Alkalilimnicola ehrlichii MLHE-1: one gene and its partner. The protein of the gene in region 1 interacts with the protein of each later gene in a pairwise test. Links are inferred from orthologs where the notes say so. Each region holds a gene or a part of one and is shown on either strand. Other genes may lie near its edges.

What was found.
Region 2: the proteins of dnaQ (region 1) and dnaE interact in binary tests that used the Escherichia coli proteins (3 or more experiments, as listed by UniProt). The link is inferred for Alkalilimnicola ehrlichii MLHE-1 from one-to-one orthologs.

Annotation. Positions count from the first base shown.
Region 1 is NC_008340.1:2,259,756-2,263,062, reverse strand. Bases 185-3,184 are described here. They hold dnaQ (DNA polymerase III subunit epsilon), read left to right. Parts: upstream 185-1,318; coding sequence 1,319-2,050; downstream 2,051-3,184. Other genes in these bases: MLG_RS10110 (NfeD family protein), read left to right, coding at 2,851-3,184; MLG_RS10115 (HAD family hydrolase), read left to right, coding at 2,043-2,747; rnhA (ribonuclease HI), read left to right, coding at 858-1,322; MLG_RS14885 (methyltransferase domain-containing protein), read left to right, coding at 185-880. Outside these bases: more of MLG_RS14885, read left to right, coding at 143-184; more of MLG_RS10110, read left to right, coding at 3,185-3,307. UniProt on the Escherichia coli protein: DNA polymerase III is a complex, multichain enzyme responsible for most of the replicative synthesis in bacteria. The epsilon subunit contain the editing function and is a proofreading 3'-5' exonuclease.
Region 2 is NC_008340.1:2,105,851-2,110,220, forward strand. Bases 238-4,300 are described here. They hold dnaE (DNA polymerase III subunit alpha), read right to left. Parts: upstream 3,987-4,300; coding sequence 438-3,986; downstream 238-437. Other genes in these bases: MLG_RS09395 (MotA/TolQ/ExbB proton channel family protein), read right to left, coding at 238-337; rnhB (ribonuclease HII), read right to left, coding at 4,177-4,300. In the rest of the region: more of MLG_RS09395, read right to left, coding at 1-237; more of rnhB, read right to left, coding at 4,301-4,370. UniProt on the Escherichia coli protein: DNA polymerase III is a complex, multichain enzyme responsible for most of the replicative synthesis in bacteria. This DNA polymerase also exhibits 3' to 5' exonuclease activity. The alpha chain is the DNA polymerase catalytic subunit.

The DNA of each region.
Region 1 (3,307 bases):
GATCTGCCCCGGTTGGCCGGCATCCACGGTGCGGAGAGGGGTGAGGTGAACCTGCGGAGCCGGTATGCTAGTCGGCCGGGCCACGGGGCGGGGCTGCGGCCCGCCGGACCGGACAATGCGGCAACTGGGGAGGTGCCGGCTCTTGGATTCGCTGGTGCAATGGTTTCAGACCCCGGCAGGCCGGGAGTTGGCCGGGATCGAGCGGTCGGTCCTCGATGAGCGTATACAGCGCAGCGCCCCCCATGGCCCGCGGGCGCGAGTGGTGCGGGTGGGGGGCAGCTGGCTTGGGGACGGCCTGTTCATGGCACTGCCCGCGAGCGACTGCTGGGCGCTTGACTGGGAGCCGACCGCTGGTGCCGATGCGTGCACCGACCTGGAGCAGCTCCCGCTGCGCAAGGAGAGTGTGGACCTGCTCCTGCTTGCCCATGCGCTGGATTGCAGCGCGGATCCCGCCTCGCTGATCCGCGAGGCCGTCGAGGTGCTGGCGCCGGAGGGGGAGTTGTGGGTGCTGGGGTTCAACGCCTGGAGCACCTGGGGGCTGCGCCACCTGCGCGCCCGCCCGGTAATGCGCCGGCGCGGGCTTGGCCCGGGGCTCCTGACCTTGCTGCTGGCCCGCCACGGTCTCGAATGCCGGCACCAGGCCTATCACGGCCTCAAGGCCCCCTGGCCCCGGGCGGGCACCCGGGTCCGGGCGCGCAACGGTTGGGAGCGGCGGCTGGCCCCCTGGCTGGCGGGTGTTCATCTCCTGCAGGCGCGCAAGCGCCGGCCTGCCCCGATCGATATGAAGCAAGTCTGGCAGACGCCGCCGGTGGAGGTGCCGGGGCGGCTGGTCCAGCCGACACCAAGAACGAGGATCCATGTCCACCACCGACAAATCTGAAGTGTACGCCTGGACCGACGGCGCCTGTCGCGGAAACCCCGGGCCGGGCGGCTGGGGGGTGGTGCTGCGCTATCGCGGGCACGAGCGCACGCTGCACGGCGGCGAGCCCCACACCACCAACAACCGCATGGAGCTGACCGCGGCCATCCAGGCGCTGGAGGCGCTGGACCGGCCCTGTGTCGTGCACCTGACCACCGACTCGCAATATGTCCGCAAAGGGATCACGGAGTGGATGGCCGGCTGGAAGCGCCGGGGCTGGCGCACGGCGGCCCGCAAGCCGGTGCTCAACGAGGACCTCTGGCGTCGGCTCGATGCCCTCAACCAACGCCACGAGGTGCACTGGCACTGGGTACGCGGGCACAGCGGCCATGCCGAGAATGAACAGGCGGATGCCCTGGCCAATCGGGGTATCGACGAGATGCAGGAGGCGGGCGCGACATGAGGCAGATCGTGCTGGATACTGAGACCACCGGTCTGGAGTGGAGTCAGGGCGATCGGGTGATCGAGATCGGCTGCGTGGAACTGGTGGACCGCCGGCCCACCGGCAATAACTTCCACCAGTACCTGAACCCCGATCGCGAGGTGCCCCAGGAGGCGGTGGAGGTGCACGGCATCACCAACGACTTTCTGGCCGACAAGCCGCGCTTTCACGAGGTGGCGGAGCGCTTTGTCGAGTACATCCGGGGCAGCGAGTTGGTGATCCACAACGCCGCCTTCGACGTCGGCTTCCTGGACTACGAACTCAGCCGTCTGGGCCGTGGCTGGGGCCGGGTGGAGGACTTTGCCTCGGTGCTCGACACCCTGCTGTTGGCCCGGCAACGTCACCCCGGCCAGCGCAACTCGCTGGATGCCCTGTGCAAGCGCTACGACGTGGACAATACCCAGCGTGAACTGCACGGCGCGTTGCTCGATGCCCGCATCCTGGCCGACGTTTATCTGGCGATGACCGGCGGCCAGAAGGCCCTGTTCACCCTGGACGAGGAGGAGGCTCAGGCCCACGAAGGGGAGGGCGGTGGGATACGCCGGCTGCCGTCGGATCGGCCCCGCCTTGCAGTGGTGCGGGCCGGGGAGGCCGAGCGCCGGGCCCATGAGGCGCTGTTGGACCGTATCGACAAGGCCTCCGGGGGGGGTTGCCGCTGGCGCCGGCCGGAGGTGGCGGGTGATGCCTGAGTCGGGCGCGATCCGGGCGGTCACCTTCGATCTCGACTTCACCCTCTGGGACTTGGAACACGTCATTCAGCGTGCCGAGCAGCGCATGCAGCGCTTTCTGGCGGCGCGCTATCCGCGGGTCAGCGAGCATTTCGACGAGGAGGCCATGCGCCGGCTGCGGTTGCGTATGGCGGAGGAGCACCCGGAGTTGCGGATCAATGTCAGCGCCATGCGCCGTGCGTCGCTGCGACGCATCGCGCTGACCTGCGGCTATGGTGAGGATATGGTGGAGGCGGCCTTCCATGTCTTCATGGAGGGGCGCCACGAAGTGGTGCCATATGACGACGTGGCCCCCACCCTGACGGCATTGCGCCGTCACTACCGGATCGGAGCGCTGACCAACGGTAATGCCGACGTCAACCGCCTGGCCTTGGGCGAGTACTTTGACTTCAGTGTCTCAGCGGTGGAGGTCGGCGCGGCCAAGCCGAGCCGGATCATCTTCGAGGCGGCCTGTCATCGGGCCGGCATCGCCCCCGGTGAGATGGTCCATGTGGGTGATGAGGTGCACAGCGACGTGCTGGGCGCGGTGCGCTTTGGGATGGGGGCCGTTTGGCTCAACCGCCGGGGCGAACCCTGGCCGGAGGACCTGGAGCGGCTGCCTCATGTGGAATTGGCGGACCTGAGCCGGTTGCCGACGGTGCTGGCCCGCTGGCGTTGAGCGAACGGCGGTGGCCGCGCCGCTGTCTGAGGGTTAAGAACGCGCCCTACCCGGACCACGGGTGGGGAACGCCACGCGCGGGAGTAATCGAGGTGGGATCCCTGTGTTGAAGAACGTCCTCGCAGTCCTGTTGCTTTATCTGGCCACCGCACTGCCCCTGGGCGCGGACGCGGACCGGCTGGCCCTGGTGCTGGATGTGGAGGGCCCCATCGGCCCGGCCACCAGCCATTTCATTGCCGGCGGTCTGAAAACCGCTGAGGAGCGCGACGCCGTGGTGGTCATCCTGCGTATGGACACGCCGGGCGGCCTGGACAGCGCCATGCGCGACATCATCAAGGACATCCTCGCCTCTCCGGTTCCGGTGGCCACCTGGGTCGGGCCGGACGGGGCCCGGGCCGCTAGTGCCGGCACCTACATCCTCTACGCCTCGCACGTGGCGGCGATGGCGCCGGCCACCAATTTGGGTGCGGCCACGCCGGTGCAGATTGGGGGCGGGGGCGGCTTCCCGCCGGGCGGCCAGCCGGAACAGGAGGAGGCCGCGGACGACAACGACGAGGCGG
Region 2 (4,370 bases), 150 kb from region 1 along the record:
TGGCGCTGGCAATACGGGTCACCTCCTCGCGCACCAGTTCGGTGGGCACCTGACGGTCCAGACATCCGCGCATGGCCACGGCCAGCACCGGGCCGGCCGGGTTGCGGGTATTGCTCACGGTGTCCAGGGCGGCCTGGTCCCTGCCTTCGCGCCAGTGCTGCAGGGCCTCCTCGACAAAGCCCATGCGGGTGAGGCGCACGGCACGGAACTGCCAGACCTTGAGCAGCACAATGGCCAGGGTCAGCACCGAGAGCGCGGCGATGATCTTGAGCACTGGGCCGCCGGCGTCCAGGAAGGCGGCCAGCGCGGCGAGGGTTCCATTGGCGGTTTCAGTCATAGCGGCTATCCGATCGTTTCACGATTGTCCGCCAAAATATTGCGGATGCGAATCATTTTCAACAGGAAATCTTCCCGAATCACCCAATCCTTGCTCCGGATCAATACTCCAGGCGCACCCGCGCCGGGCCCGCCAGTCGCTCGAGACGGCGCAACAGGTCGTCACTGGGGTGCACCCGCCAGTCGTCACCCAGGCGCAGGCGCCCGCTGGCCCGCTCGCCACGGTAGTCCAGATGCACGTCACACCGCCCCTGGCGATAGGGCTTCAGGGTTTCCTCCAGGGCGTCGGCGAAGCCGTTGTCCGCAATGGCCGCCGAGAGCTCAATGACCACCTGGCGCAGCCGCTCGGCGCGGGCGTCGTTGATGTCCTGCAACTGCTCCACGGTGATCCGCCAGCCGCCGGCGAAGTCGTCGTAATCGAGACTGCCCTGGACCACCAGCACCCGGTCCACCGCGATCAGCCCGCGCAGCCGCTCGTAGGCCTCAGGAAAGAGCATGGCCTCCATGCGCGCGGTGCGGTCATCCAGCACCAGGCTGGCCATGCGCCCGCCGCTGGCGGTGTTGCGGGTACGCAGGGACACCACCAACCCCACCACCCGGACGCTGGGGCCGTTGCGCCGCCGGCCCCGGCCGTTCTCCGGCTTCTCGCCCGGCTCTCCGGCCGCTGCCAGCACCTGGGCGATGCGCCGTTCGGCCAGATGGGACAGTTCGGCCTCGTAGGGGTCGATGGGATGGCCGGTCAGGAACAGCCCCAGGGTCTCCTTCTCGGCGGCCAGCCGGTCGTGCTCATCCCACTCCGCCTGCTCCGGGGTGGAAAAATGCGGCTCCTCCGCTTCCGCCACGGCCGCGCCGTCGCCGGGCAGGCCAAACAGGTCCTCCTGACCGGCGGCGGCGTTACGGGTCTTCTGTTCGGCCGCCGCCAGGGCCTCCGGTAGCCAGGCCATCCCGGTGGCGCGGTTGGGGATCAGGCTGTCGAGGCTGCCGGAGCGGCAGAGGGCCTCCAGCACCCGGCGGTTCACCTTGCGCAGGTCCACCCGGTTGCACAGGTCCTGCAGGTCCTTGAACGGGCCGTGGGCGTCGCGCTCCTCAATGATGGCGTCCAGGGCCGACTGCCCCACCCCTTTCACCGCACCGAGGCCGTAGATGATGGTCTGTTCGTCCTCGGCGCGGAACCGGTACCCGGAGCGGTTCACGTCCGGCGGGCGCACGGTGAGCCCCATCTCCCGGCACTCTTCGATGAAGATCACCACCTTGTCGGTGTTATCCATGTCCGAGGAGAGCACCGAGGCCATGAAGGGCGCCGGGTAGTGGTGCTTGAGCCAGGCGGTCTGGTAGGAGAGCAGTGCGTAGGCCGCGGAGTGGGATTTGTTGAAGCCGTAACCGGCGAACTTCTCCATCAGGTCAAAGATGGCGCCGGCGTGCGCCTCGCTCAGGCCGTGCTCCTGCGCGCCCTTGAGGAAGATCTCCCGCTGCTTGGCCATCTCGGCCGCCTTCTTCTTGCCCATCGCCCGGCGCAGCAGATCGGCCGCCCCCAGGCTGTAACCGGCCAGGGCCTGGGCGATCTGCATCACCTGCTCCTGGTAGAGGATGACGCCGTAAGTGGGCTTGAGGATCGGCTCCAGGTCGTCGTGGTGCAGTTCCGGGGTCGGGTAGGCCACCTGCGCCCGGCCGTGCTTGCGGTCGATAAAGTCGTCCACCATGCCCGACTGCAGCGGGCCGGGGCGGAACAGCGCCACCAGGGCGATGATGTCCTCAAAGCTGTCGGGCTGCAGGCGTTTGATCAGCTCCTTCATGCCGCGGGATTCCAACTGGAACACCGCGGTGGTCTGGCAGCGCTTGAGCAGGTCGAAGGTGGCGCGGTCGTCCAACGGGATCCGGGCGATATCCAGCGGGGTCTCTCCCCGCTGTTCGCGCAGGGCATTCACCGCCTTCACCGTCCAGTCGATGATGGTGAGCGTGCGCAGGCCCAGGAAGTCGAACTTGACCAGGCCCACCTCCTCCACATCGTCCTTGTCGTACTGGGTGGCCAACCCCTCACCGCCCGGTTCGCAGTAGAGCGGCGAGAAGTCGGTCAGCGCCGTGGGGGCGATGACCACCCCGCCGGCGTGCTTACCGACATTACGGGCCAGGCCCTCCAGCTTGAGGGCCATGCTCAGCAGCGGGCCGGCCTCCTCGTCCTTTTCATAGAGCGCCTTGAGCTCCGGCTCCAGCTCGAAGGCCTTGGTCAGCTGCATGCCCGGTTCGAAGGGCACCAGTTTGGCGATGCGGTCGACGTAGCCGTAGCCATGGCCCAGCACCCGGCCCACATCGCGCACCACGGCGCGGGCGGCCATGGTGCCGTGGGTGGCGATCTGCGACACCTTCTCGCGGCCGTAGCGCCGGGCCACGTACTCGATGACCTCGTCACGCTGCTCCATGCAGAAGTCCACGTCGAAGTCGGGCATGGAGACGCGTTCGGGATTGAGAAAGCGCTCAAACAGCAGATCGTAGCGCAGCGGATCGAGATCGGTGATCGCCAGGGCGTAGGCCACCAGCGACCCCGCCCCGGAGCCGCGCCCCGGGCCCACCGGGATATCGTGTTCCTTGGCCCAGCGGATGAAATCGGCCACGATCAGGAAGTAGCCGGGGAAGCCCATCTGATTGATGATCCCCAGCTCCCAGTCCAGCCGCTGCCGGTAGGTCTCGCGCACGCCCTCCTCGGTCTCACCCTCCGCCAGGCCGCGCTCCTCCAGCCGCTGCTCGAGCCCGCGCAGGGCCTCCTGGTGCAGGAACTCCTCAATGGTCAATCCCTCGGGGATGGGGAAATCGGGCAGGACGTTCTCGCCCAAGGTCAGATCCAGGCTGCAGCGCCGGGCGATCTCGACGGTATTCTCCAGCGCCTCGGGCAGATCGGAAAACAGCGCCCCCATCTCCGCCGGGCTGCGCAGGTACTGCTGGTTGGTGTAACGGCGCGGGCGCTTTGGGTCGTCGAGGGTGTAGCCGTCGTGGATACAGACCCGCACCTCATGGGCGTCGTAATCGTCGGCAGCGAGGAAGCGCACGGCGTTGGTCGCCACCACCGGCAAGGCCAGCTCGGTGGCCAGCGCCACGGCGGCGTGCAGGTGGTCCTCATCGCCGGGACGGCCGGTGCGCTGCAGCTCCAGGAAATAGGCGTCGGGGAAGTGCCCGGCATACCAGCGGGCCAGGCTTTCGGCGCGGCGTGTGTTGCCGGCCAGCAGGGCCTTGCCCACATCACCGTCCTTGCCACCGGAGAGCACGATGAGGCCCTCGTGGTCGGCCTCCAGCCAGGCACGTTGGACCACGGGGGTGTCGTCCACGGTGCGGCCCTGCTGGTAGCTCAGCGAGAGCAGCCTGGACAGAGCGGCATAGCCGTCCAGATCGCGGCACAGGAGGGTGAGCGCGGAGTGGTCCCGTTCCGCCTCCTCGTCCTCAACCCGGATCTCGGCACCGACAATGGGCTTGACCCCCGCTGCCAGCGCCGCCTTGTAGAACTTGACCATGCCGAACAGGTTGCCCTGATCGGTGATGGCCACCGCCGGCATACCCTGCCCGGCCACCGCGTCCACCAGCTCGGGGATACGCAGGATACCGTCGGAGAGGGAGAACTCCGAGTGGACATTCAGGTGTACGAAACCGCTCTGGGCGCTCATTGTCTTCCTGTTCTATCCGGAGGAGCCGGGGGGCAGGCGGTATCTCGAAGCAGGGCTCACCGTCCCTGGTCGGCCCCACCGAAAAACCTTGCAAGCTACAGACCAACCCCATTCGGCACTATCATCAGGCCCTTGGCGGGGCGAGGCAGGCCCGCTGCGCGGCAGATGCCGCAACCCTGTGGCAAACCACTCAGCCCAGCAGGCATCGGCGCACCGGCGCGAAACTACGCCGGTGCGCCGGGCAGGCCCCCAGGGTCCGCAGGGCCTGCAGGTGCTCGGTGGTCGGGTAGCCCATGTGGCGCTCGAACCCGTAGCCGGGGTACTGCTCGGCCAGGGCCCGCATCTCGGCGTCGCGCGCCTGCTTGGCCAGGATGGACGCCGCGG